Linked DNA regions of Variovorax sp. PBL-E5. The protein of the gene in region 1 interacts with the protein of each later gene in a pairwise test. Links are inferred from orthologs where the notes say so. Each region holds a gene or a part of one and is shown in the gene's direction. Other genes may lie near its edges.

The links.
Region 2: the proteins of WDLP6_RS13825 (region 1) and WDLP6_RS25520 interact in binary tests that used the Escherichia coli proteins (3 or more experiments, as listed by UniProt). The link is inferred for Variovorax sp. PBL-E5 from one-to-one orthologs.

The regions. Positions count from the first base shown.
Region 1 is NZ_LR594671.1:2,839,198-2,854,811, reverse strand. What follows is about bases 7,434-10,433. They hold WDLP6_RS13825 (sulfate/molybdate ABC transporter ATP-binding protein), read left to right. Parts: upstream 7,434-8,378; coding sequence 8,379-9,488; downstream 9,489-10,433. Other genes in these bases: WDLP6_RS13815 (mobilization protein), read right to left, coding at 9,984-10,433; WDLP6_RS13820 (disulfide bond formation protein B), read left to right, coding at 9,490-10,014; cysW (sulfate ABC transporter permease subunit CysW), read left to right, coding at 7,465-8,382; cysT (sulfate ABC transporter permease subunit CysT), read left to right, coding at 7,434-7,468. Outside these bases: serine O-acetyltransferase EpsC, read left to right, coding at 1-871; WDLP6_RS13875 (NADPH-dependent FMN reductase), read left to right, coding at 957-1,508; WDLP6_RS13870 (MarR family winged helix-turn-helix transcriptional regulator), read right to left, coding at 1,526-1,993; WDLP6_RS13865 (carboxymuconolactone decarboxylase family protein), read left to right, coding at 2,056-2,532; WDLP6_RS13860 (FMN-dependent NADH-azoreductase), read right to left, coding at 2,553-3,200; WDLP6_RS13855 (LysR family transcriptional regulator), read left to right, coding at 3,329-4,246; WDLP6_RS13850 (peroxiredoxin), read left to right, coding at 4,347-4,988; WDLP6_RS13845 (RBBP9/YdeN family alpha/beta hydrolase), read left to right, coding at 4,995-5,573; WDLP6_RS13840 (sulfate ABC transporter substrate-binding protein), read left to right, coding at 5,570-6,571; more of cysT, read left to right, coding at 6,572-7,433; more of WDLP6_RS13815, read right to left, coding at 10,434-10,676; WDLP6_RS13810 (hypothetical protein), read right to left, coding at 10,742-11,491; chromosome segregation protein SMC, read left to right, coding at 11,607-15,122; WDLP6_RS13800 (cell division protein ZipA C-terminal FtsZ-binding domain-containing protein), read left to right, coding at 15,142-15,614. UniProt on the Escherichia coli protein: Part of the ABC transporter complex CysAWTP involved in sulfate/thiosulfate import. Responsible for energy coupling to the transport system.
Region 2 is NZ_LR594671.1:5,229,202-5,244,662, reverse strand. What follows is about bases 5,385-8,231. They hold WDLP6_RS25520 (glutamate-5-semialdehyde dehydrogenase), read left to right. Parts: upstream 5,385-6,085; coding sequence 6,086-7,378; downstream 7,379-8,231. Other genes in these bases: gshA (glutamate--cysteine ligase), read left to right, coding at 7,516-8,231; holA (DNA polymerase III subunit delta), read left to right, coding at 5,385-5,994. Outside these bases: glycogen debranching protein GlgX, read right to left, coding at 1-1,622; leuS (leucine--tRNA ligase), read left to right, coding at 1,764-4,418; WDLP6_RS25530 (LPS-assembly lipoprotein LptE), read left to right, coding at 4,424-4,933; more of holA, read left to right, coding at 4,933-5,384; more of gshA, read left to right, coding at 8,232-8,811; WDLP6_RS25510 (potassium transporter Kup), read left to right, coding at 8,968-10,836; WDLP6_RS25505 (benzoate/H(+) symporter BenE family transporter), read left to right, coding at 10,868-12,136; gshB (glutathione synthase), read left to right, coding at 12,136-13,089; WDLP6_RS25495 (class II glutamine amidotransferase), read right to left, coding at 13,094-13,858; WDLP6_RS25490 (MFS transporter), read right to left, coding at 13,973-15,442. UniProt on the Escherichia coli protein: Catalyzes the NADPH-dependent reduction of L-glutamate 5-phosphate into L-glutamate 5-semialdehyde and phosphate. The product spontaneously undergoes cyclization to form 1-pyrroline-5-carboxylate.

The DNA.
Region 1 (15,614 bases):
GGCGCGCGACGAATGGCGCGATTCGCAAAGGCGCTCGCGCGAACCCGGCAGCAGGGAGTTCCCGTCGCGCGATGCGCTGGCCGGCATCGTCGAATCGCTCAAGGGGGCGCTGTTCCCGATGCGTCTCGGGCCGCCCGATCTGCGGCACGAGAGCGAGGATTTCTACGTCGGCCACACGCTGCACTCCGCACTGCAGTCCCTGCTGGTGCAGTCGAGGCTGGAGCTGCGCTACAACGCGCGCCACAACCCGCGCGACGCAGAGGCAATCGATGCCGAAGGCGACGCCGCCGTGCGCGCATTCGCCGCGGCGCTGCCGGGCATCCGGCGCTTGCTGGACGGCGATGTGCTCGCGGCCTTCCAGGGCGATCCGGCGGCGCGCAGCGTCGACGAGGTGCTGCTGTGCTATCCGGGCATCCTCGCGATGGTTCACCATCGGCTCGCACACCAGCTCTACGGCCTCGGGCTGCCGCTGCTCGCGCGCATCGTGGCCGAGATCGCGCACGGGCAGACCGGCATCGACATCCATCCGGGCGCGAAGATCGATGCCGGCTTCTTCATCGACCATGGAACGGGCGTCGTGATCGGCGAGACCGCGGTGATCGGCAAGCGCGTTCGCATCTACCAGGCCGTGACGCTGGGCGCCAAGCGTTTTCCGACCGACGGCGAAGGCAAGCTGCAAAAGGGCCTGCCGCGCCATCCGGTGGTGGAGGACGACGTGGTGATCTATGCCGGTGCGACGATCCTCGGCCGCGTGACGCTGGGCAAGGGCGCGACCATCGGCGGCAACGTGTGGATCACCGACGACGTGCCGCCGGGCGCCAGCGTGACGCAGGCGAGCCTGCAGAACGCGCCGCAGCACAGGGCGGCCTGAGTGAAGCTTTCAGAAGTCAGAAAAAAGCCTCGATGGCTCCGCATAATCCATCTTGCTTCCCGTCCACCCGTTCCAAGGAGCTTTCATGAGCCAGACCAAAATCGCCGTCGTCATCGGCAGCCTGCGCAAGGATTCGTTCAATCGCAAGCTGGCACTTGCCATTGCGCATCTCGCGCCCGCGAACTTCACGTTCGAGCACGTGCGCATCGACGACCTGCCGGCCTACAACCAGGACGATGACGGCAACCAGGCGCCGGCCGTCAAGCGGCTCAAGTCGGAGATCGCCGCGGCGCAGGGGCTGCTGTTCGTGACGCCGGAATACAACCGCTCGATCCCAGGCGTGCTCAAGAACGCGATCGACAACGCCTCGCGACCCTACGGGCAGAGCGCATGGGCGGGCAAGCCGGCGGGTGTCATTGGCGTGTCGGTCGGCGCCATCGGCACCGCGCTCGCGCAGCAGCACCTGCGCAACATCCTGGCCTACCTCGACGTGCCGACCATGGGCCAGCCCGAAGTCTTCCTGCAGAACAAGGAAGGGCTGTTCGACGACAAGGGGCATGTCGCGGAAGCCAGCAAGCAGTTTCTGCAGGCATGGATCGACAAGTACGTGGCCTGGGTCAAGACCCACTCGGCTTGAGCTGATCTCGGTCGCGCCTAGAGCGCGACGGCAACGAGCCATCGGCGAACGATCTGCTCTTCGTCGGGTGTGAGCGAGGCGGCCAGTTGCTGCTCGAGCGCACGCACGCGCTGGCGGGATGCGCCCAGCAGCCGTTCGCCTTCGGCCGTGACATCGAGATGCTGGATGCGTCCGTGCACCGCATGGGCGCGCCGCTCGAGCGCGCCCGAGCGCTCGAGGTTCGAGACGATCACGCTCACGGTTTGCGGTGTCAGCATGGCCAGGCGGGCGATCTCGGCATTCGAGATGCCCGGATAGGCCACCAGCATCGTCAGCACCACGAACTGCGGCGGCGTCACGCCGAGGTCGGACAGGGCGCGCTCCATGCGCCGTGCGTGCGCCGCACCGGCCTGCCGCAGCAGATAGCCCAGATAGCCTTTGGGACCGCGTTTGCCTTCGCCGATCTTCGGGATCGAAGGCCCATCCGGAATCGTGGTCTTGCGCATGATGTCAGGGCTCGAATAACATGTTCGTACTCTGATATTTAACCATGAAGGACTCGCATTCCATGAGCACGTTGCGGCCCCGGATCGACTATCCGGACTTCGCCAGGCAAGCGCCCGCCGTGCATTCGGCACTGCGCGCAATGAGCAAGGCCGTCGACGATTCCGGGCTGGAAAAGTCGCTGACCGAGCTGGTCAAGCTGCGTGCATCGCAGATCAACGGCTGTGCCTTCTGCCTGCAATTCCATCTCAATGTGCTGCGCAAGCTGGGCGTGGAGGCGCCGAGGCTCGATCTGGTCGCGGCCTGGCGCGACGCCGGCGTGTTCTCGGCGCGCGAAGCCGCCGCGCTCGAATGGACCGAGACGCTGACGTTGATGGCGCAGCGCCATGCCGACGACGCGGCCTGGCAGGCGCTGCGGCTTCACTTCAGTGAATCGGAGGCAATGAACCTCACCGTGGCGATCGGCACCATCAACCAATGGAACCGGATCGCCGTGGCCCTGCGCTTCGCACCGCCGATTGCAGAGGGAAGCGCTGCATAACCCGCGAAGCGGGCGGGCGTTCAGGCCGCCAGCGAGGCGACGTCCTGATTGGCTGCGTGGCCGGTCGCAGTCGCGATGTCGGCCCGCGCGACGCTGAGTGCGGCTGCCTTCGCCGCTTCGCCCATCGCCACGCCCTCGGCGCGCACGAAGCGCACGTCGGTGATGCCGAAGAAGCCGAAGATGACTTTCAGGTAGCTTTCCTGATGCTCCATCGCCTGGCCGCCTTCGCTGGTCGAGTAGATGCCGCCGCGCGCCAGTGCGACGATCACGGTCTTGCCGGTGGCGAGGCCGACCGCGCCCTTGTCGGTGTACTTGAAAGTGCGGCCTGCCTGCGCGAGCCGGTCGATCCATGCCTTGAGCTGGGTCGGCACGGTGAAGTTATAGAGCGGCGCGCCGATCACGATCACGTCGGCGGCGAGAAACTGGCTCACCAGCTTTTCCGACACTTCGTTCTCGCGGCGCTGGGCGTCGGTGGGTTCGGCCTGGATGCCGACCTTGATGCCGAGCGCGTCGGCGCTGAAATGGTTCGGGGTTTCGACCGCGAGATCGAGGTAGTCGACGGTCGTGTGGGGATGGGCCCGGCGCCAGTCGGCCACCACTTCGGCGGTGAGTTGGCGGGATACCGAGCTGGTGCCCAGGATGCTGGAATCGATGTGGAGCAACTTCATGATCAATGCTTTCCTTGAAAGGGCCGGCACGGAAATCGGTCGGCATGGGTGAATTCTATTTTTGATGTGATTGCTTGATAAGTCGGTAAAATTAGGCCATATCGTCCCAATAACAGGACAATCGATCGATGCAAGACCTGAATGACATGGTTTTCTTTGCCGAGGTCGCGGAACACGGCGGGTTTGCTGCCGCAAGCCGCGCGCTCGGCATTCCCAAGTCGCGGCTGTCCAGGCGCGTGGCCGACCTGGAGGCGCAGCTGGGCGTGCAGCTGATGCAGCGCAGCACCCGGCGCCTGTCGCTCACGCCGGCTGGCGAGCTCTACCTGCGCCATTGCGCGGCCATGCGCGACGCGGCGCAGGCGGCCGCCGAGGCGGTCGCGCAGGTGCAGACCGAGCCGCGCGGCACCGTGCGCCTGAGCTGTCCGGTGACGCTGGCGCAGAGCGCGCTGGGTCCGCTGCTGCCGATCTTCATGCAGCGCTATCCGGCCGTGCGGATCGAGATGCGGGTGCTGAACCGGCCGGTCGATCCGGTCGAGGAGGGCGTGGATCTGGCGCTGCGCGTGCGGCCGCAGATCGAGGACAGCGCCACGCTCGTGGCCAAGACCTTCGGCGTCAGCCGCGGCATCCTGGTCGCGAACCCGGAGCAGCTCCGAAAGCAGGGGCCCGTGCGCACGCCGGCCGATCTGTCGAAGCTCGACACCGTCTCGATGTCGAGCGGCGAGGGACGCACTCACTGGCGCCTCGAAGGGCCCGATGGCGCCGTGGAGACGCATTCGCACACGCCTCGCTATGTGGCCGACGATCTGTTGACGCTCAAGTTCGCCGTGGTGCAGGGGACCGGCGCGTCGGTGCTGCCGGACTACATGTGCCGCGGCGAACTGAAGGCCGGCCAACTGGTGGAGGTCTTGCCGGGATGGGGGCCGGCGCCGGGCATTACGCACGCCATGTTCCCGGCGCGCCGGGCGCTCGTCCCCGCCATTCGGCGTCTGATCGATTTCCTGGCCGAAAACCTGAACGGCGACGAACCTCACGCGCTGGCCGGCTGAGCTCGTTATGCGCAAAACGCCATATTCAAACAAGTAGATATTCGTTTACGGATGAAGAGCGGATTCCGACAATCCTCAGTTCACCTTCTCCGGAGCAACCATGGCCACCCTGCGACTCGGCGACATCGCCCCCGATTTCACCCAAGACTCCAACGAGGGTCCGATCGATTTCTACAGGTGGGCCGGGGATGCCTGGGTGGTGCTGTTCTCCCATCCCGCCGATTTCACGCCCGTGTGCACCACGGAACTGGGCAAGACCGCCGCGCTGTCGGGCGAGTTCGCCAGGCGCGGCGTCAAGCCGATCGCGATCAGCGTCGATCCGGCGGACAAGCACAAGGAATGGATCGGCGACATCAACGACACGCAGAACACCACCGTCGACTTTCCGATCCTGGCCGACGCCGACCGCAAGGTGGCCGACCTCTACGACCTGATCCATCCGAACGCTTCGACCACGGCGACCGTGCGCAGCGTGTTCATCATCGATCCGAAAAAGGCAATCCGCGCCACCATCACCTATCCCGCGAGCACGGGCCGCAACTTCGACGAGATCCTGCGCGTGATCGATTCGCTGCAGCTGACCGACAGCCACAAGGTCGCGACGCCGGTGAACTGGCAGGACGGCGACGATGTCGTGATCAGCCCGAGCATCCAGGACCCGGCGGAGCTCGCGCAACGCTTCCCGAAGGGCTTCAAGGCCATCCGGCCCTATCTGCGATTGACACCGCAGCCCAACAAATAAGCCCGCGTGACGAAACCGACCATCGTCATCGTGCCGGGCTGGCGCGATTCCGGGCCGGGACACTGGCAGAGCCTGTGGGCGGAGCGCATGCAGGGCGCGGTGCGCGTGGTGCAGGACGACTGGCTCACGCCGGGCCGCGCGGCGTGGGTATCCATGCTCGAGACCCGCGTGCTCGAATGCCCCGGTCCGGTGGTGATCGTCGCGCACAGTCTCGGCTGCATCGCGACCGCGCATCTGCCCGAGGCCGCTGCCGCACGCATCAGCGGCGCGCTGCTGGTGGCGCCGGCCGACCCCGAGCGCCGCGCGGTGCTGTCGGATTTCGCGCCCGTTCCCCATGCGAAGCTGCCGTACCGCAGCATCGTGGTGGCGAGCAGCAACGACCCCTATTGCCCGGTCCGGCTGGCCGGCGCCTATGCCCGTGCCTGGGGCAGCGAATTCGTTCGCATGCAAAATGCCGGCCACATCAACCTCGAATCGGGGCATGGTGACTGGCCGCTCGGTCTCGCATTGCTCCAATCCCTGACGGACGAGCCCGCGAGCCTCCCGGCCGGCCGCAGCAATATCGAACCTTTGGCAACCCTATGACTTCCAGAATCAAGATGATCCTCGGCGCCCTCGTGCTCGCCGCAAGCGGCGCCGCATCCGCCCAGACCACCTTGCTCAATGTCTCCTACGATGTGGCGCGCGAGTTCTACAAGGACTACAACACCGCCTTCGTCGCGCATTACAAAGCGACCACCGGCAAGGACGTCAAGATCGACCAGTCGCATGCCGGCTCCAGCGCGCAGGCGCGCGCGGTGGCCGACGGCCTCGATGCCGATGTGGTGACCATGAACACCACCACCGACATCGAGTTCCTCGCCAATGCAGGCGTGGTGGCCAAGGACTGGGCCAAGCGCTTCCCGAACAACGCGGCGCCGACCACCTCGACCATGCTGTTCCTCACGCGCAAGGGCAACCCCAAGGGCATCAAGGACTGGGACGACCTGATCAAGCCCGGCGTGCAGGTCGTGGTCGTCAATCCCAAGACCGGCGGCAACGGCCGCTACGCCTACCTGGCTGCGTGGGGCTACGTGAAGAAGAAGGGCGGCACCGACGCCCAGGCCGCCGAGTTCGTCGGCAAGCTGTTCAAGAACGTGCCGGTGCTCGCGCGCGGTGGCCGCGATGCGACGACCGCCTTCCTGCAGCGCAATATCGGCGACGTGCTGATCACCTTCGAATCGGAGGTCGTGTCGATCGACCGCGAGTTCGGCGCCGGCAAGGTCGATGCGGTGTATCCGTCGATCAGCATCCTGGCCGAGAACCCGGTCGCGGTGGTCGAACGCACGGTGGCGAAGAAGGGCACCGGCGAACTCGCGAAGGCCTACCTCGACTACCTCTATTCGGACGAGGCGCAGGAGATCGCGGCCAAGCACGCGCTGCGCCCGCGCTCGGAAGCGGTGCTCAAGAAATACGCCGCGACCTTCAAGCCGCTGCAGCTTTTCACGGTGCAGGAACTGTTCGGTAGCCTCAGCGAAGCGCAGAAGGTGCACTTCAACGACGGCGGTCAGTTCGACAAGCTGTACACGCCTGGCGCCAAGTAAATGGCTGGGGTTGTATCGTCGGCGCTGCCGTCCGCCACGGCGGCGCCGCTTGCGCGTGCGGGCAATACCGGCGTGTCGCGGCGCGTGCTGCCCGGCTTTCACATCACGCTCGGCTTCTCGCTGCTGTACCTGTGCCTGATCGTCCTGATCCCGCTGTCCGCGCTGGTCTTCAAGACCTTCACGATGAGCTGGGACCAGTTCTGGGTCGCGGTGACCGCGCCGCGCGTGATGGCGTCCTACCGCCTGACCTTCGGCGCGTCGCTGATCGCCGCGCTGGTCAACCTCGTCTTCGGCCTGCTCGTGGCCTGGGTGCTGGTGCGCTACAAGTTCCCGGGCAAGCGCATCGTCGATGCGCTGGTCGACCTGCCGTTCGCGCTGCCCACCGCGGTCGCCGGCATCTCGCTGACCGCGCTCCTGGCGGGCAACGGCTGGATCGGCCAGTACCTCGAACCGCTCGGCATCAAGCTGGCCTTCACGCCGGCGGGTATCGTGATCGCGCTGATCTTCATCGGCCTGCCGTTCGTGGTGCGCACGGTGCAGCCGGTGCTCGAAGACACCGAGAAGGAACTCGAGGAGGCCGCGACCAGCCTGGGTGCGACCCGGCTGCAGACCTTCACGCGGGTGATCCTGCCCTCGATCATGCCGGCGCTGCTGACCGGCTTTGCGATGGCCTTCGCGCGCGCGATCGGTGAGTACGGCTCGGTGATCTTCATTGCCGGCAACATGCCGATGATCTCGGAGATCACGCCGCTGATCATCATCGGCAAGCTCGAGCAGTACGACTATGCAGGCGCCACCGCGGTGGCCTTGGTGATGCTGGTGCTGTCCTTCGTGCTGCTGCTGGTCATCAACGGCCTGCAAGCCTGGCAGCGGCGCCGCTCGGGGGCTTCGTCATGAGCGCGCCAGCCAGGGTGGTCCGGCGTGCCGCGGCCGGCACCACCGAATCGGCCTGGGTGCGCTGGACGTTGATCGGCATCGCGCTGGCCTTCATGCTGCTGTTCCTCGTGCTGCCGCTGGCCGCCGTCGCGGCCGAAGCGCTGCGCAAGGGATTCGGCGCCTACTTCCAGGCGCTCGAGGAGCCCGATGCCTGGAGTGCGATCCGCCTGACCCTGCTCACGGCCGCGATCGCCGTGCCGGCCAACCTGGTCTTCGGCGTGGCAGCGGCCTGGGCGATCGCCAAGTTCGAATTTCGGGGCAAGGCTTTTCTCACGACGCTGGTCGATCTGCCCTTCGCCGTGTCGCCGGTGGTCGCGGGGCTGATCTACGTGCTGGTGTTCGGCGCGCAGGGCTGGTTCGGTCCCTGGCTGGCCGCACACGACATCAAGATCATCTTCGCTGTGCCCGGTATCGTGCTGGCCACAGTGTTCGTGACCTTTCCCTTCATCGCGCGCGAGCTGGTGCCGCTGATGCAGGCGCAGGGCACCGAGGAGGAGCAGGCCGCCATCGTGCTCGGTGCCACGGGCTGGCAGACCTTCTGGCACGTGACCCTGCCGAACATCAAATGGGGGCTGCTGTACGGCGTCATTCTGTGCAATGCGCGCGCCATGGGCGAGTTCGGCGCGGTGTCGGTCGTGTCGGGCCACATCCGCGGCCAGACCAACACCATGCCGCTGCATGTCGAGGTGCTCTACAACGAGTACCAGTCGGTGGCCGCGTTCGCGGTGGCCTCGCTGCTGGCCATCCTGGCACTGGTCACGCTGGTGATCAAGTCCTTCATCGAGTGGCGGCACGAGCGCGAGATGAAGGCCATCGCAGAACTGCCGCCGGAGCGGCCGCAACCCGCCGTCGCGGCCCTGGGAGGAACATCATGAGCATTGAAATCCGCAACGTCAGCAAGCGCTTCGGCGAGTTTCACGCGCTGCGCGATGTCAGCCTCGACGTGGCGTCAGGCGAGCTCGTCGCGCTGCTCGGCCCCTCGGGTTGCGGCAAGACCACGCTGCTGCGCATCATCGCGGGGCTGGAGACCGCCGACACCGGCAGCATCCTGTTCGCCGGCGAGGACACGACCGACGTCCATGTGCGCGAGCGCCAGGTCGGCTTCGTGTTCCAGCACTACGCGCTGTTCCGGCACATGACGGTGTTCGAGAACGTCGCCTTCGGCCTGCGCGTGAAGCCGCGCGGCGTGCGCCCGGCCGAGGCGCAGATCAAGGCCAAGGTGCACGACCTGCTCAAGCTGGTGCAGCTCGACTGGCTGGCCGACCGCTATCCGGCACAGCTGTCGGGCGGCCAGCGCCAGCGCATCGCGCTGGCCCGTGCGCTCGCGGTCGAGCCCAAGGTGCTGCTGCTCGACGAGCCTTTCGGCGCGCTCGACGCCAAGGTGCGCAAGGAACTGCGCCGCTGGCTGCGCCGCCTGCACGACGAGCTGCACGTGACCAGCATCTTCGTCACCCATGACCAGGAGGAAGCGCTCGAAGTGGCCGACCGCGTGGTGCTGATGAACAGCGGCCGCGTCGAGCAGGTCGGCTCGCCGCAGGATGTGTGGGACCGGCCGGCCAGTCCCTTCGTCTATGGCTTTCTCGGCGACGTCAACCTGTTCCATGGCCGCGCCCACGAAGGCGAGGTGCATGTGGAAGGCATTCGCATCGATACGCCGGAAAGCCGCGGGTTGCGTGACGGCAAGGCGCTGGCCTATGTGCGGCCGCATGACCTCGACATCGCGCGCTATGTGCCGGCCACGACAGCGAACGGCTCCGCACGGACCCAGGGCATCGTCGCGACGCTGAGCCGTGCCATTGTGGTCGGTCCGATCGCAAGGCTGGAACTCGAACCGGTCGAATCGAATCCTGATAATCCGGGGTCCGGAACCATCATCGAGGCGCAACTTCCTGCGCAACAGTTCCGGGATCTCGGCTTGCGGGAAGGCGAAACAGTGGTCGCCACGCCGCGCCGGGCCCGTGTGTTCGTGGAGGGACCATAGCTTGATCGACTGGTATTTCGGTGCGCCGCGGCGCGCGTTGGCGCTGATCTGCGCCGCCTGCGTGGCGATGCTCGCCTTCGGGCTGTATCTGCAACATGTGGTGGGCCTGGAGCCGTGCCCGATGTGCGTCGTGCAGCGTTATGCGCTGGTGCTGCTGGCGGTCTTCGCCGGGCTGGCGTCCACGAGCCGCCGTCGCGGCTTGCAGTGGACGGGCGCCATGCTCGCACTGGTCATGGCCGTCGGCGGCGCCTACACCGCTGCGCGCCAGAGCTGGCTGCAATGGCATCCGCCGGAAGTGGTGAGCTGCGGCCGCGACATCTACGGAATGATCGAGACCTTTCCGCTGCAGCGCGCCTTGCCGATGATCTTCCGCGGCAGCGGCGACTGCTCCAAGATCGACTGGACCCTGTTCGGCCTGTCGATCGCGAACTGGTCCTTCATCGCCTTCACGGTGCTGGGCCTGCTGCTCCTCGTGCTGCTGCTGCGCCGCGCGGGTCAGAGCGGCAGGGTGTCGAAGGCGGCATAGGCCGTCGCCAGCCAGCCCTTCACGCGCTGGCGCTCCAGCAGCCCGAGTGCGTGCGGGCCTTCGCGGTCGTTCACCGCCTTCCAGAAGCTGGTGTTGCGCCCGTCGATCTTGCGCATGCTGGCGTCGTGCAGGCGCGGCAGTGCAATGACGCGGGCGCCGTTCGTGATCGCCTTGCTGAGCGACTGCGAGCCGAGCAGCAGCGCGAAGTCGTTGCCGCGGCCGTAGTTCTGCACCACGATGTAGTTGGGCCGGTTGCCGAAGGTGTCGACCAGCGTGCCGAGCAGGTCGCTCGAATCCTTGCCGTCGTCGAGCACGTGCCAGAAGTTGACCGCCACGCCGAGTTCGGCGAACACGTCGAACAGGTCCGACTCCTTGATCCATCGCGACAGCGGTGCCAGCGTCTGTGCCGCGAGGTCGACGATCACGCTTTGATGGGGATTGGCCTCGAAGCCGTTCACCACCGTGTCGAGGCCCTCGAAACTGTCGACCACCACCTGCGAGGCGAAGCCTTCGTAGAAGCGGGTGAACGAGTTGTGCGAGCGGTCGGTGTCGAAGCCGACGAAGGGCCGGCTGTGGTCGATGAAGTACTGCGCCAGAACCCGTGCCGTGACCGACTTGCCGACACCGCCCTTTTCGCCGCCGATGAAATTGATCGAACTCATGGAATTCCTCGGAGAGAGTGGGATGGAAAAGTGCGAAGCATTCTAGGTGCGGCGCCGCGCGCGGCCTACCTCGGCACCATCGAGAAGAAGGGTCCGAGGCTGCCGAGAAACCAGTTCTGGCCGAAATCGAGCGCCGCACGGCGGTACTTCTCGTCGGCCTGCGCGGCCAGCAGATCGAGGCGCGCCACCACCTTGGAGAGCTCGCGGTCGACCACCAGATTGCGGCCGCGCTCGCTGATCTCGGTGGCCAGCAGCAGGGGCTGGCCGTCCGGGCCGGTCTTGGAGCCGATGAGCCAGAGCGAGATCTCGACATTGCGTGCGGCCCGGTAGCTGTTCTCGGCATTCACGCCGTCGAGCATGCTCTGCTCCCAGGTGCCGCCATTGGCCTGCTTGAGCAGCGACGCCCAGCCGACCACCAGCGCCGCGACGCGGTCGCCCGCATAGGGCTTCGGATGGGTCTCGAAGGCCATGCGGATTGCGTCGATGCCGGTCGCACCCTGCAGGTCGGGCAGGGAGCTCTGTTGCGAGATGGCGTCCCAGGTGCGTTGAATGGCGTCTTCCGCGCTCGTGGCCCATTTGTGCCATTCGCGCGGGTTGCGGCGATAGAGCGACAGCTGCACCCGGCGGATCGATTGCAGGTTGTCGCGCAGCGCGAGGTTGGCGATGCGGTTGGCGCTGGTCTGGATCCATTCGTTGCCGGCGTAGGGTTGCGCGCGCTCCGTCGTCGTGCAGGCCGCAAGGCCCAGCAGCATCGCGGCCACGCCGAACAGCAGCGCGCGATGCCATACGCAAGGGGAAACGGGGAAATCGCTCATGGGCCGCACGTTATCATCGTCGCCTCGGGTGTCGGCCGGTCTTCGGACTACGGGCCGCTGAATTTTTCTTACAAATCAACACCTTGGCAAAAGCCAGGCTCAAGGCCGACCCGTCGTGCGTCTCAATTCCATCAAGCTTTCCGGCTTCAAGTCCTTCGCCGAACCCACCAACTTCCTGCTGCCAGGTCAACTCGTCGGCGTCGTCGGGCCCAACGGCTGCGGCAAGTCGAACATCATGGATGCGGTGCGCTGGGTGCTCGGCGAATCGCGTGCTTCGGAGCTGCGCGGCGAGTCGATGCAGGACGTCATCTTCAACGGCACCACCACGCGCAAGCAGGCCAGCCGTTCGAGCGTCGAGCTGGTGTTCGACAACGCCGACCACCGGGCCGGCGGCCAGTGGTCGCAGTTCGCTGAGATCGCGGTGCGGCGCGTGCTCACGCGCGACGGCAATTCGAGCTACTACATCAACAACCAGCCGGTGCGCCGGCGCGACGTGCAGGACGTGTTCCTCGGCACCGGCCTCGGCCCGCGTGCCTACGCGATCATCGGCCAGGGCACGATCAGCCGGATCATCGAATCCAAGCCCGAGGAGCTGCGCCTCTTCCTCGAAGAAGCCGCCGGCGTGTCGAAGTACAAGGAGCGCCGCCGCGAGACCGAGAACCGCCTGGGCGACACGCGCGAGAACCTCACGCGCGTCGAGGACATCCTGCGCGAGCTCAACAGCAACCTCGAGAAGCTCGAGAAGCAGGCCGAGGTCGCCGCGCGCTACAACACGCTGCAGGGCGATGCCACGCGCAAGCAGCACCAGCTCTGGTTCCTGAAGCGCAGCGAAAGCGAAGCCGACCAGGGCAAGATCAAGGCCGACGCCGAGAAGGCGATCAACGACCTCGAATCGCGCACCGCCGACCTGCGCCACATCGAAGCCGAACTCGAGACCGTGCGCCAGGCACACTACGCCGCCGGCGACCAGGTCAACCAGGCGCAGGGCAAGCTCTACGAGGCCAGTGCCGAGGTCGGGCGGCTCGAAGGCGAGATCCGTTTCGTGGTCGAGGGCCGCCAGCGCGTCGAGCAGCGCCTCGGCCAGCTGCGTGAGCAGATCGCGCAATGGAGCACGCGCCGCGAGGATGCCGAGGCCGAGATCGAAACCCTGGCTGGCCAGGGCGTCAATGCCGAGGAGCAGGCCGAGCTGCTGGCCGCGCAGCTCGAAGAGCACGACGCCCGCATGCCCGAGCTCGAAGAGGCGCAGCAGCGCGCGCAGGACGAGGCCAATGCGCAGCGCGCCACGGTCGTCCAAGTGCAGCAGCAGATCCAGGTGCTGGCCGCCGATCAACGCAATATCGAAGATCAGAGCCGCCAGCTCACGCTGCGCGCCGAACGCTTGCGCAGCGACCAGAGCGCGCTTGCCGCCCCCGACGAAACCCGCCTGCGCGATCTGCAGGCGCAACTGGCCGCGGCGCAGGAGGCCTCCACCGAAGCCGATGCCCGCCTGCACGAGCTGCAGGAAGCCGTGCCGCAGCTCGACGACGACCGCCGCAACCGCCAGCAGGCCGTCAACACCGAAGGCGCGCGCCATGCCGAACTCTCGGCACGACTGGAAGCGCTGCGCGCGCTGCAGGAAAAGGTCAAAACCGACGGCAAGCTCGCGCCCTGGCTGGCCAAGCACGGCCTCGAAAGCCTGCAAGGCCTGTGGAGCCGCATCCACATCGAGCAGGGCTGGGAGAACGCACTCGAATCCGCATTGCGCGAGCGCCTGGGTGCGCTCGAGGTCAGCCGGCTCGACATGGTCCGTGCCTTCGGCGGCGATGCACCGCCGGCCAAGCTGGCCTTCTACACGCCGCCAGTGGCGGGCCTGCCGCAAGCGCCCAGCGCCTTGCCGCGCCTGTCGGATCTGCTGCGCCTCGGCGATGCCGGACAACAGGCCTTGCTGGCCGAATGGCTGCATGGCTGCCACACCGCCGCGACGCTCGAAGAGGCGCTGGCCCAGCGCGACAAGCTGCAGCCCGGCGAGGTGATCTACGTCCAGAGCGGCCATGCCGTCACCGCGCACAGCGTGAGCTTCTACGCGCAGGATTCCGAGCAGGCCGGCCTCCTGGCGCGCCAGCAGGAAATGGAGAACCTCGAGCGCCAGCTGCGCGCCCAGACGCTGATCAGCGAGGAGTCGCGCACTGCCCTGGCACGCGCCGAGGCCGCGTACGGCGATGCCGCTCAGCGGCTCGTCACGGCGCGCCGCGAAGCGGCCGAGACACAGTCGCGCGCGCATGAACTCCAGGTCGAGACGCTGCGCCTGTCGCAATTGGCCGAGCAGACCCGCGCGCGCAGCGAGCAGCTGTCATCGGACCTCGGCGAAGTCGACGCCCAGCTCGAAGAGCTGCAGGAAAAGCGCGTCGCCGCCGAAGGCCGCTTCGACGAACTCGACATGCAGCTGGCCGACAGCCAGGAGCGTCATGCGCAGCTCGACGAGCGCGTGATCGAGGCCGCCCGCGTGCTGGCCGCCAGCCGCGAGCAGCATCGCAGCCTGGAGCGCCAGGCCCAGGAGGCCACCTTCGCCCAGCGCACGCTCGAAGCGCGGCGCGGCGAACTCGGCCGCGCCATCGAGACCGCCGTGCAGCAGACCACCTCGCTCACCGAAGAGGACGAACGCGCGCGTGCCGAACTCGGCCGCCTGTCCGACGCAGCCGCACAGGCCGGCCTGCAGGATGCGCTGGCGCTCAAGCTCGAACGCGAAACTGCGCTCGGCGGCTCGCGCAGCCAGTACGACGACCTCACGCTCAAGCTGCGCGCCAGCGACGAACGGCGCCTGCAGCTCGAGCGCGAACTCGATCCGCTGCGCCAGCGCATCACCGATTTCCAGCTCAAGGAACAGGCTGCGCGCCTGGGCTTCGAGCAGTACCAGCAGTTGCTGGCCGATGCGCAGGCCGATCTCGAAGCGGTCGCGCTGTCGATCGAGACCGACAAGGTGCGGCTCGGCGGCCTGCAAAGCGAGATCGACCGCCTGAACCGCGAGGTCGCTTCGCTCGGTGCGGTCAACCTCGCCGCGCTCGACGAACTCGCCGTGGCCAGCGAGCGCAAGACCTTCCTCGATGCCCAGTCGGCCGACCTGAACGAGGCGATCACCACGCTCGAGGACGCGATCCGCAAGATCGACGCCGAAACCCGCGACCTGCTGGGCGGCACCTTCAAGATCGTCAACGAGCACTTCAGCCGCATGTTCCCCGAGCTCTTCGGCGGCGGCAATGCGCGGCTCATGATGACCGGCGACGAGATCCTCGATTCGGGCGTGCAGGTCATGGCGCAGCCGCCGGGCAAGAAGAACCAGACCATCCACCTGCTCTCGGGCGGCGAGAAGGCGCTGACGGCCATCGCGCTCGTGTTCGCGATCTTCCAGCTCAATCCGGCACCTTTCTGCCTGTTGGACGAGGTGGATGCGCCGCTGGACGATGCCAACACCGAGCGCTATGCCAAACTCGTGACCGCCATGAGTCGTGAAACCCAGTTCCTCTTCATCAGCCACAACAAGATCGCGATGGAGATGGCCGAACAGCTGATCGGCGTGACCATGCAGGAACAGGGTGTGTCACGCATCGTGGCGGTCGACATGGAAGCTGCGGTGTCCATGGTCGAAGCCGCTTGAACAGGGACATGGACCGCGCATGAGCAGCCTCACCGTCGCGCTGGCGATCCTCGGCGGCCTCGTGCTGGCCGCAGTCGTCGGCTTCAACACGTGGATGTCGCGCCGCAACGAGCCGCGCCAGCCCGATGCGCGAGACAGAGAAGCGCCCGACACTGTTCGGGCGGAGTCGACGCAGGACCAGGAACCGGTGCTGCATGTCGAGCCGCAATTGATGCACGGCACCGAGCGGCACGAGCCGCTGTTCGACCCCGACCTGCCGGCGCCCAGCGCGTTGCCCATGCCGACGGCCGAGCGGCGCGGCGGGCTCGATCCGTTGATCGACGTGATCGCGCCGGTGTCGCTCGATGGCCTCGCCTCGGGCGATGCGGCCATTGCGGCCATGCCGGCCACGCGGCGCGCCGGCAGCAAGCCGGTCGCGATCGAGGGCCTCAACGAACACACGGGCGAATGGGAACTGCCGGCGCCGGGTCAGCGCTACGGTGCCTTCCAGGT
Region 2 (15,461 bases), 2.4 Mb from region 1 along the record:
TCCTGGCAGTAGGCATTGTTGTTGCCGCGCTGGGTGTGGTCGATCTCGTCGCCGGCCAGCAGCATGGGCGTGCCCTGCGCGAGCAGCAGCGCCGCCAGCAGCACGCGCTGCAGGCGGCGGCGCTCGGCCCGCACGGCCGGATCGTCGGTGTCGCCTTCGACGCCGAAGTTGCGGCTCAGGTTGCGGTCGCTGCCGTCGCGGTTGTTCTCGCCATTGGCGAGGTTGTGGCGCTCGTCGTAGCTCACCAGGTCGCGCAGCGTGAAGCCGTCGTGCGCGGTGATGAAATTGACGCTCGCGGTCGGTGCACGTGCGTCATGCGCGAACTCCGCGCTGGAGCCGGTGAAGCGCTGCGCGAAGTCGCCCAGGCCGGTACCGCGGTGCAGCCAGAAGGCGCGCTGCGTGTCGCGAAAGCGGTCGTTCCATTCGAGCCAGCCGGTCGGGAATTCGCCCAGCCGGTAGCCGCCGGGGCCGAGGTCCCAGGGCTCGGCGATCATGAGTGTGCCGGCCAGCACCGGGTCCTGGGCGATGGCCGCCAGCAGCGGCGCGCGCGGGTCGAACTCGCCGCCCGTGCGGCGCGCCAGCACGGGCGCGAGGTCGAAGCGGAAGCCGTCGACGCCGAGCTCGCTCACCCAATGGCGCAGGCTGTCCATCACGAGCTGCAGCACGCGCGGCTCGGCCAGGTTCAGGCAGTTGCCGCAGCCGGTCCAGTTCTCGTAGAGCGCACGGTCGTCCGGTCGCAGGTGGTAGTAGAGCGCGTTGTCGATGCCGCGCAGGCTCAGCGTCGGCCCGAGCTCGTCGGTCTCGGCGCTGTGGTTGTAGACCACGTCGATCACCAGCTCCATGCCGCGCGCATGCACCGCATCGGCCAGGGCGCGGAATTCGGTCGCCGGCGTGGTGCCGGGCCGGCCGCTCCAGTAGCGCGCCTCGGGCGCGAACCAGCCGATCGGGCTGTAGCCCCAGTAGTTGCTGAGGCCCATTGCCAGCAGGCGTTCCTCGTCGGCGCGCTGCTGCACCGGCATCAGGCTCAGCGTGGTGATGCCGAGCTGCTGCAGGGGGTCGAGCACGGCCGGCTCGGCCAGGCCGGCGTAGGTGCCGCGCAGGGCCTCGGGCACGGCGGGATGCAGGCGCGTTTGGCCGCGCACGTGCAGCTCGTACAGCACGCGCAGGCCGGGGTCGATGCGCGGGCGCGCCGGGCCGCCGGCAGGCAGCGGCGCCGCGACGCGGGCCTTGAGCGCGATGCCCGCGTTGTCGCGCGGATCGCGGCGCTCGGGTTGCGCCGGATCGTGGCCGAGGAACAGCGCCTCGCCGCCATAGCGGCCGACCACCTCGCGCGCATACGGATCGAGCAGCAGCTTCGCCGGGTTGAAGCGCTGTCCCTCGTGCGGCGCCCAGGGCCCGTCGACGCGCCAGCCGTAGACCAGCCCCGGCCGGCCGCTGGGCAGCCGGCCGTGCCAGACGCCGTCGGTGCAGGCCGGCAGCGGCAGGCGCTGCTGCTCGTGCTGGCCCGTGCCGTCGAACAGGCACAGCCAGACGCCGGTGGCGTTCGGGGCGGCGAGCGCGAAGTTGATGCCTTCGGAAGTGGGGGTGGCGCCCAGCGGCCAAGGGGTGCCTGTGCTCAGCATGTTGTTGCGGGGAGGTTGTCCTTGACCATGCGTGCCCTTGGGATTCGAAAATCATTGTGGCACGCGCCAAGTGCGCCATCGCCGTACCCGCGATAATCCGCCTTCCCCGGCCGCCCGGCGCCGGGGCCTGTCCCAAGCCCAATGAATCCCAGCTACAAACCCAGCGACGTCGAATCGGCCGCCCAGGCCCACTGGACCGCGGCCGACGCCTACCGCGTGACCGAGGACACGCGAAAGAAGAAGTACTACGCCTGTTCGATGCTGCCGTACCCCAGCGGCAAGCTGCACATGGGCCACGTGCGCAACTACACCATCAACGACATGCTCACGCGCTACCTGCGCATGAGCGGCTACAACGTGCTGATGCCGATGGGCTGGGATGCCTTCGGCCTGCCGGCCGAGAACGCGGCGCTCAAGAACGGCGTGCCGCCGGCGAAGTGGACCTACGAGAACATCGGCTACATGAAGAGCCAGCTCCAGGCCATGGGGCTGGCGATCGACTGGAGCCGCGAGATCGCGACCTGCGATCCGTCCTACTACAAGTGGAACCAGTGGCTGTTCCTCAAGATGCTCGAGAAGGGCATCGCCTACCGCAAGACGCAGGTCGTCAACTGGGACCCTGTCGACCAGACCGTGCTGGCCAACGAGCAGGTGATCGACGGCAAGGGCTGGCGCACCGGCGCCACCGTCGAGCGGCGCGAGATCCCCGGCTACTACCTCAAGATCAGCGACTACGCCGAGGAACTGCTCGAGCACACGCAGCACAAGCTGCCAGGCTGGCCCGAGCGCGTCAAGCTGATGCAGGAGAACTGGATCGGCAAGAGCGAGGGCGTGCGCTTCGCCTTCACCCATCGCATCAAGGACGCGCAGGGCGCGCTGATCCAGGGCGGGCGCATGTACGTCTTCACGACGCGCGCCGACACCATCATGGGCGTGACCTTCTGCGCCGTGGCGCCCGAGCATCCGCTGGCGCTGCATGCCGCGAAGACGAATCCGAAGGTCGCCGCCTTCATCGAGGAATGCCGCAACGGCGGCACCACCGAGGCCGAGCTTGCCACGCAGGAAAAGAAGGGCGTGCCCACCGGCCTGACGGTGATGCACCCGATCACCGAGGAGCAGGTGCCGGTGTGGGTCGGCAACTACGTGCTGATCGGCTACGGCGACGGCGCCGTGATGGGCGTGCCCGCGCACGACGAACGCGACTTCGCCTTCGCCAACAAGTACGGCATCGAGATCATCCAGGTCGTGCTGGTCGACGACGAGCCGCATTTCGACTACCACCGCTGGCAGGACTGGTACGCCGACAAGCAGCGCGGCGTGACCATCAACTCCGACAACTTCAGCGGCATGTCCTATGCCGAGGCCGTCAAGGCCGTCGCGCATGCGCTCGGCCAGAAGGGCCTGGGCGAGATGCAGACCACCTGGCGCCTGCGCGACTGGGGCGTGAGCCGCCAGCGCTACTGGGGCACGCCGATCCCGATCATCCATTGCGACACGCACGGCGCGGTGCCGGTGCCCGAGAAGGACCTGCCGGTCGTGCTGCCGACCGACTGCGTGCCGGACGGCTCGGGCAATCCGCTGGTCAGGCACGAGGGCTTCCATGCCGGCGTGGTCTGCCCCGTCTGCGGCCAGCCCGCGCGGCGCGAGACCGACACCATGGACACCTTCGTCGACAGCTCGTGGTACTTCATGCGCTACTGCGACCCGAAGAACGAAGAGGCCATGGTCGGCGAGGGCGCGAAGTACTGGATGCCGATGGACCAGTACATCGGCGGCATCGAGCACGCGATCCTGCACCTGCTGTATGCGCGCTTCTGGACCAAGGTGATGCGCGACCTCGGCCTGGTGAAGGTCGACGAGCCCTTCGCCAAGCTGTTGACGCAGGGCATGGTGCTCAACCATATCTTCTACAGGCGCAACGAGAAGGGCGGCAAGGATTACTTCCCGCCGTCCGAAGTCACGCCCGTGCTCGATGCCCAGGGCCGCATCGTCGGCGGCACCGCGGCCGACGGCACGCAGGTCGACTACGGCGGCGTCGGCAAGATGGGCAAGAGCGAACGCAACGGCGTCGACCCGCAGGACCTGATCGAGAAATACGGCGCCGACACCGCGCGCCTGTACACCATGTTCACCGCGCCGCCCGAGGCCACGCTCGAATGGAACGACGCCGCGGTGGAGGGCAGCTCGCGCTTCCTGCGCCGGCTCTGGAACTTCGGCGTCGCGCTGCATGCCGGCGGCAGCGCCGGTGGCACCCGCGTCAAGGCCGCTGCGAAGCTCAGCGGCTACGGCGAGGAGGCCAAGGCGCTGCGGCGCGAAGTGCACACCGTGCTGCGCCAGATCGACTACGACTACCAGCGCATGCAATACAACACGGTGGTGTCGGGTGCGATGAAGCTGCTCAACGCGCTCGAAGGCTTCAAGCCCGCGGCGCCGCACGCCGGCGACCGCGCCGCCGTGCATGAAGGCTTCGGCATCCTGCTGCGCTGCCTCTATCCGGCCACGCCGCACATCACGCACCAGCTCTGGCAGCAGCTCGGCTACGACGGCGAATGGGGCGATCTGCTCGATGCGCCCTGGCCCACAGTCGACGTTGATGCACTGGCGCAGGACGAGATCGAGCTGATGCTGCAGGTCAACGGCAAGCTGCGCGGTTCGGTGCGCGTGCCGGCGGGTGCGTCCAAGCAGGAGATCGAGAAGATCGCGCTGGCCAGCGAGGCCTTCACCAAGCATTCCGACGGCGCCGCGGTCAAGCGCGTCATCGTCGTGCCCGGGCGGCTGGTCAACGTGGTGGTATGAAAAGCATGAACACACGCCATCCGCTGCCGCGCCGCGGCTTCCTGCTCGCCGCAGCGCTTTCCGTCACGGTGGCGGGCTGCGGCTTCGAACTGCGCAAGGCACCCGTCTTCCCGTTCAAGACCCTGGTCGTGCAGGGCAGCTCGGCCTTCACGAACAGCGTGCGGCGCAATCTGCGCGCGGCCGGCAACGTGGAGCTGCTGCCTGCCGACCAGGCCGCCAAGGCCGATGCGGTGCTCGAGATCCTGGCCGAGAACCGCGAGCAGCTCGTCACCTCGACCAACTCCGCCGGCCAGGTGCGCGAAATCCAGTTGCGCCTGACGGTGCGCTTCCGGCTGCGCGGCCAGGCCGGCAAGGAACTGCTCGCGCCGACCGCCATCACGCAGACGCGCGACATCACCTACAACGAGACCGCTGCGCTCGCGAAGGCCAGCGAGACCGAGCTGCTGTACGTCGACATGCAGAACGACATCGCCCAGCAGATGATGCGCCGTCTCGCGGCGGTCAAGGCCAGCTGATGCAACTGGGCGCCGCACAGCTGGAAGCCCATTTGCAGCGCGGCCTCCAGCCGCTCTACGTGATCCATGGCGACGAGCCGCTGCTCGCGCAGGAGGCGGCCGATGCGATCCGCGCCGCAGCGCGCCTGCAGGGTTACACCGAACGCAGTTCGTACACCGTGGCCGGCGCGCATTTCGACTGGAGCGCGGTGCTCGCGGCGGGCGGCTCGCTGAGCCTGTTCGCCGACCGGCAGATCGTCGAGATCCGCATCCCCTCGGGCAAGCCGGGCAAGGACGGCAGTGTCGCGCTGCAGCAGATCGCCGAGTCGGCGCCGGGCAACGACAGCACCCTCACGCTGGTCATGCTGCCGCGCCTGGACAAGGCGACCCGCACCGGCGCCTGGTTCTCGGCGCTCGAGAGCCGCGGCGTCAGCCTGCAGGTCGAGACCGTCGAGCGCGCCGCGCTGCCGCCATGGATCGCGCAGCGGCTCGCGCAACAGGGCCAGCGGGTGAAGGGCGGCGAGGAGGGCCAGCGCACGCTGCAGTTCTTCGCCGACCGGGTCGAAGGCAACCTGCTGGCCGCGCACCAGGAGATCCAGAAGCTCGCGCTGCTGCATCCGCCGGGCGAATTGAGCTGGGAGCAGGTCGAAGGCGCGGTCAACAACGTCGCGCGCTACGACGTGTTCAAGCTGTCCGAGGCGGTGCTCGCCGGCCAGCCGCAGCGCGTCGCGCGCATGCTCGACGGCCTGCAGGCCGAAGGCGAGGCCGAGGTGCTGGTGCACTACACCCTGGCCGAGGACATCCGCGCGCTCAAGCGCGTGAAGGACGCCATGGCCGCCGGCCGGCCGTTGCCGATGGCGCTGCGCGAGAACCGCATCTGGGGCCCGCGCGAGCGCGCCTTCGAGCGCGTGCTGCCGCGGCTGGACGACCGCCTGCTCGTGCGGCTGCTGCGCGCCGCGCACGTGGTGGACGGCATCGTCAAGGGCCTGAAGCAGCCGGACTGGCCGGCCAGCGGCTGGCAGGCGCTGCAGCGGCTGGCGCTGATGCTGTGCCGTGCCTGCGCGGCGCCCGCGCGCGGCTGATCGCGCCACCGGCGGCGCCGGTTCTTGTTTTGCGAACGCAGCGTTTCCGCGCGTTCTTCGCGTGCGGACCTTCGCATGGGAAAATGCGGCCATGAACGCGTTCAACGTCAGCGAACACATGCAGACCCTCGGCCTGCAGGCCAAGGCGGCCTCGGCCCTCATGGCACGGGCCGACGCCGCCACCAAGAGCAAGGCCCTGCGCGCGCTCGCGCGTCGCCTGCGCGACAACGCCGCCGCGCTGGCGCCGGCCAATGCGCGCGATGTCGAGCGTGCCACCGCCGCCGGCCTGTCGGCGCCGATGGTCGATCGCCTCAAGCTCACGCCCAAGGCCATCGAGACGGTCGCCCTCGGCTGCGAGCAGTTGGCCGCCATGCCCGACGTGATCGGCGAAATCATCGGCATGCGCCAGCAGCCCAGCGGCATCCGGGTCGGCCAGATGCGGGTGCCGATCGGCGTCTTCGGCATGATCTACGAGAGCCGGCCCAACGTGACCATCGAGGCCGCGAGCCTGGCCATCAAGAGCGGCAACGCGGCCATCCTGCGCGGCGGCTCGGAAGCGATCGAGTCGAACAAGGCGCTGGCCCGGCTGGTGTCCGAATCGCTGGCCGAGGCAGGCCTGCCGGTCGAGGCGGTGCAGCTGGTGCAGACCACCGACCGCGAAGCCGTCGGCCAGCTGATCGCGATGCCCCAGTTCGTCGACGTGATCATCCCGCGCGGCGGCAAGGGGTTGATCGAACGCATCAGCCGCGATGCCAAGGTGCCGGTCATCAAGCACCTGGACGGCAACTGCCACGTCTACGTGGACGACACGGCCGAGCTCGGCATGGCGGTGAACATCGTCGACAACGCCAAGACACAGAAATACAGCCCCTGCAACGCGGCCGAAGGGCTGCTGGTCGCGGCCTCGATCGCCGACCGCTTCCTGCCGGAGATCGGCGCGATCTTCGCGGCCAAGGGCGTGGAGATGCGCTGCGATCCTGCCGCCGCGCGGATCCTGCGCGCTGCCGGCGCGCTGCCGGCGGGCGCGGCGGTCGTCGACGCGGTGGCGTCCGACTGGTCGGAGGAATACCTGGCCGCGGTCATCAGCATCAAGGTGGTGGCGGATGTCGACGAGGCGATCGCGCACATCAACGGCTACTCGAGCCATCACACCGATGCCATCGTCACGCGCGATCATGTGAACGCCCAGCGCTTCCTGCGCGAGGTCGACTCGGCGAGCGTGATGGTCAATGCGAGCACGCGCTTTGCCGACGGCTTCGAGTTCGGGCTCGGCGCGGAGATCGGCATCAGCACCGACAAATTCCATGCGCGCGGGCCGGTGGGTATCGAAGGGCTGACCTCGCTCAAATACATCGTGCTGGGCCAGGGCAACACGAGAAGCTGACCCCCACCCAGGGTTGCTCGCTTCGCGGCGTTTCCCGAAGGGGATGGAAGATGACGCGGTTGTCATCTTCGAGGTCGCCCCCAAATCCTACAATTCCAGTCCACCTTTCGCCGCAGAACGCACAACAAGGCCGCCGCATGGTCCCCCATCTCGTCACCGCCCTGACCGGCCCCATCAACGAACTCGAGCAGCGCGTTCTCGACTCCATGCCGGCCATCGAGCGCTGGTTCCGTCTCGAGTGGATGGAGCACACGCCGCCGTTCTACAGTTCGGTGGACATCCGCAACGCGGGCTTCAAGCTGGCGCCGGTCGACACCAACCTCTACCCGGGCGGCTGGAACAACCTGACCCGCGAGATGCTGCCGCTGGCGGTGCAGGCCGCCCAGGCCGCGATCGAGAAGATCTGCCCGGAGGCGCGCAATCTGCTGGTGATTCCGGAAAACCATTCGCGCAACACCTTCTACCTGGCCAACGTGGCACAGCTGGTGCGTATTTTTCACATGGCAGGGCTCAACGTGCGCGTGGGCTCGATCGATCCCGCGATCAAGTCGCCCAAGAAGATCGAGCTGCCGAACGGCGACACCGTGTGCCTGGAGCCGGTGGTGCGCGGCAAGCGGCGCCTCGGCCTCAAGCATTTCGACCCCTGCACCATCCTGCTCAACAACGACCTGGCGGCCGGCACCCCGGGCATCCTCGAGGATCTGCACGAGCAGTACCTGCTGCCGCCGCTGCACGCCGGCTGGTCGGTGCGCCACAAGAGCAACCATCTGCACAGCTACGAAGAGCTCTCCAAGCGCTTCGGCAAGCTGCTGGGCATCGACCCATGGCTGATCAACCCGATGTACGCCAAGGCCGGCGAGGTCAGCTTCGCGGATGGCACCGGCATGGACGTGCTGACCAGCCATGTGGACGCGATGCTCACCAAGATCCGCCGCAAGTACAAGGAATACGGCATCAACGAGAAGCCCTTCGTCGTCGTCAAGGCCGACAACGGCGCCGGTGCCATGGGCGTGATGACGGTGCGCGACGTCAAGGATCTCGAGACCCTCGGCCGCCGCTCGCGCGGCAAGGCCGGTGCCGCCGGCGTGGGCGCGGAGCGCAGCGAGGTGATCGTCCAGGAGGGCGTGCTGACCAACGAGCGCGTGCACGATGCCGTGGCCGAGCCGGTGGTCTACATGATGGACCGCTACGTGGTCGGCGGCTTCTACCGCGTGAACGCCGAGCGCAGCCCGGACGAAAACCTCAACATGCCGGGCGCCAGCTTCGTGCCCTTGGCCTTTTCGGAGAGTGCGCACTTACCGCAACCCGGCGCCAAGCCCGGTGCCAGCGCGCCGAACCGGTTCTACATGTACGGCGTGATCGCCCGGCTGGCGATGGTGGCGGCCAGTTACGAGCTCGAAGCCACCAACCCGGACGCCGAAATCTACGAATGATTTCCGGCCGCGTCTTGCGAGGCCGGCCGGCGGCTGCAAAATAGCGACCCCACAGCAACGCAAACGAGGGGGCGGAGGGCGAAGCGGCAACCTTGCGAGGCGGCCGGCGCGCCCGGGCGAGCATCACGGCGCCGGACGACCCTTTGCACCGACTTCGTGTCCCGTTCCAAATCTTCCTCCGCCGCGCTGATCCTCGCGGCCATCGGCGTTGTCTACGGCGACATCGGCACCAGCGTGCTGTATGCGGTCAAGGAGGTGTTCGGTCACGGCCATGTTCCCTTCACGATCGAGAACGTCTACGGCATCCTGTCGATGTTCTTCTGGACGCTGACGGTGATCGTGTCCCTGAAGTACGTGGTGCTGGTGCTGCGGGCCGACAACGAAGGCGAGGGCGGCCTGGTCGCGATGCTGGCGCTGGCCTCGCGCGCGGTCGCCGACAAGCCGCGGCTGCGCCGGGTGCTGCTGGTGGTGGGCATCTTCGGCACCTCGCTGTTCTATGGCGACGGCGTCATCACGCCGGCCATCTCGGTGCTGTCGGCGGTCGAGGGCCTGGAGGTGGTGTCGCCGCACTTCGGGCACTACGTGATCCCGGTCACCCTGGTCGTGCTGTTCTGCCTGTTCGCGGTGCAAAAGAGCGGCACCGCGGGCATCGGCCGCTTCTTCGGCCCCATCACGCTGTCCTGGTTCTGCGCCATCGCGCTGCTCGGCGTGTCGCAGATCGTCGTGCATCCGGAAATCCTCAAGGCGCTGAGCCCGCACTATGCGCTGCGCTTCATCTGGGGCAACCCGGTCACCAGCTTCATCATCCTGGGCGCGACGGTGCTGTGCGTGACCGGCGCCGAGGCGCTCTATGCCGACCTCGGGCACTTCGGCAAGGGGCCGATCCGCATCGCCTGGTTCTCGGTCGTGATGCCGGCGCTGACGCTCAACTACTTCGGCCAGGGCGCGCTGCTGCTGGAGAACCCGCTGGCGGTCAAGAACCCGTTCTTCATGATGGCGCCCGAGTGGGCGCTGGTGCCGCTGGTGTTCCTGGCCACGGCGGCCACGGTGATCGCGTCGCAGGCCCTCATCACGGGCGCCTTCAGCGTCACCCGCCAGGTGATCCAGCTCGGCTACCTGCCGCGCCTGAACATCGAGCACACCAGCGTGCGCACCGCGGGGCAGATCTACATCCCGTTCGTCAACTGGGGGCTGTTCGTCGCCATCGTGCTGGCGGTGGTCATGTTCCGCTCGTCGAGCAACCTGGCCGCGGCCTACGGCATCGCCGTCACCACCGACATGCTGATCACCACCGTGCTGACCTTCTTCGTGATCCGCTACGCCTGGAAGTACCCGCTGGCGCTGTGCATCGCGGCGACCGGTGCCTTCTTCGTGGTCGACTTCCTGTTCTTCGCTTCCAACCTGCTCAAGCTGTTCGAGGGCGGCTGGTTCCCGCTCATGATCGGCGGCGGCATCTTCACGCTCATGATCACCTGGAAGGAGGGCCGCCGCCTGATGGGCGAAACGCAGCTCGCCGAGGCCATCGATCTGCGCAGCTTCCTCGATTCGGTGTTCGTCACGCCGCCGGCGCGCGTCGACGGCACGGCCGTGTTCATGACCGCGGAGCCCGGCGTGGTGCCGAATGCGCTGCTGCACAACCTCAAGCACAACAAGGTGCTGCACGAGCAGAACCTGTTCGTCACAGTGCGCAACCACGAGGTGCCGTGGATTCCGATGGACAAGCGCATCGAGATGGAGCCGCTCGGCCACCATTGCTGGCAGGTGATCGTGCACTACGGCTTCAAGAACGACGTCGAGCTGCCGCGCGCGCTCGAACACGCGCGCCTGCGCGGCTGCCAGCTCGAGCCGATGTCGACCAGCTACTTCCTGTCGCGCGACGTCGTGATCCCGACGCTGGGCAGCGGCATGGCGCCGTGGCGCGAGAAGCTGTTCGCGCAGATGCATCACAACGCGAGCGGCGTGGCGGATTTCCTGGGCTTGCCGAACAATGCCGTCGTCGAGCTGGGCTCCAAGATCGAAATCTAGGCTCGCCCGCGACCCCGGCACAATTCCGCGCATGCGATTTTTCAAGGATCTGAGCCTGTCGGCTTTCACCGCAGGCTTCGTCGCGGTGCTCGTGGGCTTCACGAGCTCGGTGGCGATTGTGTTCCAGGCCGCGCTGGCCTTCGGCGCCACGCCCGAGATGATCAGCTCCTGGATGTGGGCGCTGGGCCTCGGCATGGGGCTGGCCTCGGCGCTGCCCTCGCTGTGGCTGCGCAAGCCCGTGATGATCGCCTGGAGCACGCCCGGCGCCGCGGTGCTCGCGAGCGCCGGTGCCGGCTACACGATGAACGAGGCGGTGGGCGCCTTCATCGTGTGCGCCGTGCTGATGGCGCTGGCGGGCGCCACCGGCTGGTTCGAGCGCGTGATGAACCGGATCCCGATGGCCATCGCCTCCGCGCTGCTTGCCGGCGTGCTGGCGCGCTTCGGCCTCGACGCCTTCATCGCCGCCAGGACGGCGCTGCCGCTAGTGCTGCTGATGCTCGGCACCTACCTCGTCGCCAAGCGCTGGCTGCCGCGCTACGCGGTGCCGCTCACGCTCGCGGTGGCGGTCGCCTTCGCCGCCGCGCGTGGCCAGCTGGCCTGGAGCGCGGTGCACTTCAGCATCGCCAAGCCCGTGTTCACGATGCCGGTCTTCAGCTGGCAGGCGGCGGTCAGCCTGGCGCTGCCGCTGTTCGTGGTGACGATGGCCTCGCAGAACCTGCCGGGTGTCGCCGCCGTCCGCGCCGCGGGCTACGAGATGCCGGTCTCCAGGCTCATCACGCTCAGCGGGCTGGTCACGCTGGTGCTCGCGCCCTTCGGCGCCTTCGCGCTCAATCTCAGCGCCATCACCGCGGCCATCTGCATGGGCCGCGAGGCGCACGAAGATCCGGCGCGGCGCTACACCGCGGCGGTCAGCTGCGGTGCGATCTACGTGGTGATCGGGCTGTTCGGCGCCGCGGTCACGGGCATCCTGACCGCGTTCCCGAAGGAACTGGTCATCGCCATCGCGGGGCTGGCGCTGCTCGGCACCATCGGCAGCGGCCTGGCAGCGGCGGTGCGCGACGAATCGCATCGCGAAGCCGCGCTGATCACCTTCCTCGTCACGCTGTCGGGCATCACCATCGCGGGCGTCGGCTCCGCGTTCTGGGGCGTGGTGGCGGGCGCCGTCGCGCTCGGCATCCAGCAGCTCGGCCGCAGACCCTTTGCCAGCAGGGAAATCGCCATCGGCGGCAAGATCGAGCCCGACGCCCGCGCCGCTGCCGACGCGACGCCCTCCACGCCGACCGGCGGAAAGACCTTCTGATGCACATCCTCTTCGTGGCCGACCCGCTCGACCTGTTCAAGATCTACAAGGACAGCACCTTCGCGATGATGCGCGAGGCGCAGCGCCGCGGCCATCGCATCGCGGCCTGCGTGCCGCAGGACCTGCAATGGTCCTCGGGCAAGCCGGTGAGCGCGACGGTGCAGCAGATCACCCTGACCGGCGATCCGCACGACTGGTACCACGAGGACCTGCGCGAATCGATGGCGCTGAAGGATTTCGACGTCGTCGTGATGCGCAAGGACCCGCCCTTCGATGCCGAGTACATCTACGCCACCCACCTGCTCGAACAGGCCGAGCGCGAAGGCGCGCACGTCGTCAACAAGCCGCGCGCGCTGCGCGACCATCCCGAGAAGCTGGCGATCATGGAGTTCGCGCAGTTCACGACGCCGACCCTGGTCACGCGCAGCGCCTCGGCGGTGCGCGATTTCCACGCCGAGCACGGCGACGTCATCCTCAAGCCGCTGGACGGCATGGGCGGCATGGGCATCTTCCGCGTCAAGGCCGATGCGCTGAACCTGGGCTCGATCGTCGAGACGCTCAACAAGGACGGCGCGGAGACGATCATGGTGCAGCGCTTCGTGCCCGAGATCACCGAGGGCGACAAGCGGGTGCTGGTGATCGGCGGCAAGCCCGTGCCCTTCAGCCTCGCGCGCATTCCGCAGGGCACCGAGGTGCGCGGCAATCTGGCGGCCGGCGGCAAGGGCGTGGCGCAGCCGCTGAGCGCGCAGGACCTGCGCATCGCCGAGGCGATCGGGCCGGTGCTGCACGCGCGCGGCTTGCTGCTGATCGGGCTGGACGTGATCGGCGGCTCGCTGACCGAGATCAACGTCACCAGCCCGACCTGCTTCCAGGAGATCACGGAACAGACCGGCTTCGACGTGCCGGCGATGTTCATCGACGCGCTCGAGGCGACCCTACCCTCGAAAAGCTAGTGGGTTAGCCGGCGCGCTGCCCGTCGACGAACACGGCGAGCTCCTGCGGCGCGAATGCGGTCCAGGTCTCGTTGGTCGTGAGCGGCGCGGTCACCACCACGGCGACGCGATCGTCCGGCGTGGTGTGCTGCGCGAAGTCGATGCTGAGGTCTTCGTCGGACAGCTCGGCGGTCACGAAGGGATGCTTGCGTTCGACATACCAGAGGTTCGTCGACGCATGGGCCCAGAGCGCCTGGCCGTTCGAGAGCATGAAGTTGAAGGTGCCGTGGCGCGCGAAGCGCGGCGCCAGTTCGCGCAGCGTGAGGGTCAGCTCCGCGATGCTCGGCACGCCCGCATGCGACTTGGCCAGTTCCTGCATGAGCCAGCAGAACGCATGCTCGCTGTCGGTGCTGCCGACCGGGCGGAAGCTGCCGTGCAGGCGCGGGCGGAAGTCCTTCAGGTCGCCGTTGTGGGCGAACACCCAGTAGCGGCCCCATAGCTCGCGAACGAAGGGGTGGCAGTTCTGCAGGTTCACCGCGCCCTGCGTGGCCTTGCGGATGTGGGCGACGACGTTGCGGCTCTGGATCGGGTAGCGCCGGATCAGCTCGGCCACCGGCGACTCGCAGGCCGGCTGATGGTCGACGAAGTGCCGGAGGCCGCGGTCCTCGAAGAAGGCGATGCCCCAGCCATCGGCGTGATGGTCGGTGCGCCCGCCGCGCTGCGCGAAGCCCGTGAAGCTGAAGGTCACGTCGGTGGGCGTGTTGCAGTTCATTCCAAGCAGCTGACACATGGGGTAGAGCTTACCCCCAGGCTTGCCCACTTCGTGTGGCCGCCCACCCCCTTTCAGGGGGCGCAGCCCGCGAACGCGGCGCGCTGCGCGGCCGACGAGAGAGCGATGGCGCTGCTACCTGGCTGGCAGGGCATCGGGGTTGCGCGGGGTCTTTTCTCGCAGCTGCCACGCGGCGCAGATCGCGAGCGCGCACAGGGCGGCCAGCAGGCCGAAGACTTCGTCGAAGGCCGCCAGGCGCTCGGCGCTGGAGTCGGCGTTGGCGAACGAGTCGCCGTGCGCCGCGAGCCGCCATTCGAGGACGACCGCGCACAGGCTCACGCCCGCGGCGCCGCCCAGCATGCGCAGGAAGTTGATCGCGCTCGCGCCCTGCGGAATCAGAGCCTTCTCGAGCGGGCGCATCGCGCCGAGGTTGAGCGACGGCAGGATGAAGCCGAGCCCGATGCGGCCGACGGTGGCGAAGAGCGCCAGCAGCCACACGCCGCTGCCCAGGTGCAGCACCGTCATCAGCGCGAACGAGGCGGCCAGCAGCGCGAGGCCGATGCTCACCAGCGCCCACGTCGGCTGCCGGTCGGCCAGCCGGCCGACCCCGGCGATCGTCAGTGCCAGCACGATGCCGGCCGGCAGCAGGATGGTGCCGACCAGCGAGGCCGAGAGCTGCAGCCCGACCTGCATGTAGACCGGCAGCAGGTAGGTCGATCCGAACAGCGCGGTGCCGTAGATGAAGGCGACCAGGCTGCCCATCGCGAACTGCCGGTGCTGGAACAGCGCGAGGTTCATCAGCGGCGTGCCGCCCGCGGCGGCGAAGCGCTTCTGCCAGGCCAGGAAGGCGGCGAAGGCCACCAGCGCGCCGGCCAGCAGCAGCGCCGCGCCGAGCGGTGCATCGCCGCGCAGCTGCACGAGGCCGTTGAGCAGGCACAGCGTGCCGACGGTGCCGAGCGTGAGGCCGCGCCAGTCGAGCCCGTCGCTGGGCGCTGCCACCACGCCGCCCGGCGCGGTGGTCGGCACGAACTTGTAGGCCAGCCAGATCGAGACCAGGCAGAAGGGCACGACCATGAAGAAGATCGAGCGCCAGCCGAACAGATCGACCAGCACGCCGCCGATGCTCGGCCCGATCGCCGGTGCCAGCACCACGCCCATGCCGAACAGGCCGCTCGCGCGGCCCTGCTCGTGCGGCTCGAAGGCGCGCAGGATGATGATGGCCGGGATCGGCTGCACCACGCCGGCCGCGAGCCCTTCGGCCACCCGCGCGATCAGCACCAGCGGGAAGGCGTTCGCCAGCCCGCCCGTCATGCCGCCCACCAGCAGCATCACCATCGTGCCGACGTAGGTGCGCCGATAGCCGTAGCGCGCCAGCAGCCAGGGCGTGGTCAGCATCGACACCGTCATCGCGACCATGAAGCCCGAACTCACCCATTGCGCACGTGCCTGCCCGAGCGAGAAGTGATGACTCATGCCGGGGATCGCGACGTTGACGATGGTCGAGGACATGATCGATGCCATCACCCCCACCATGACGGAGATCAGCAGCAGCCAGCGATAGCGCGCGCCGTAGCGGGCGCTCAGGGTTTGCAGGGGATTGTTCATGGAGGGCTGCCGGCTCGGG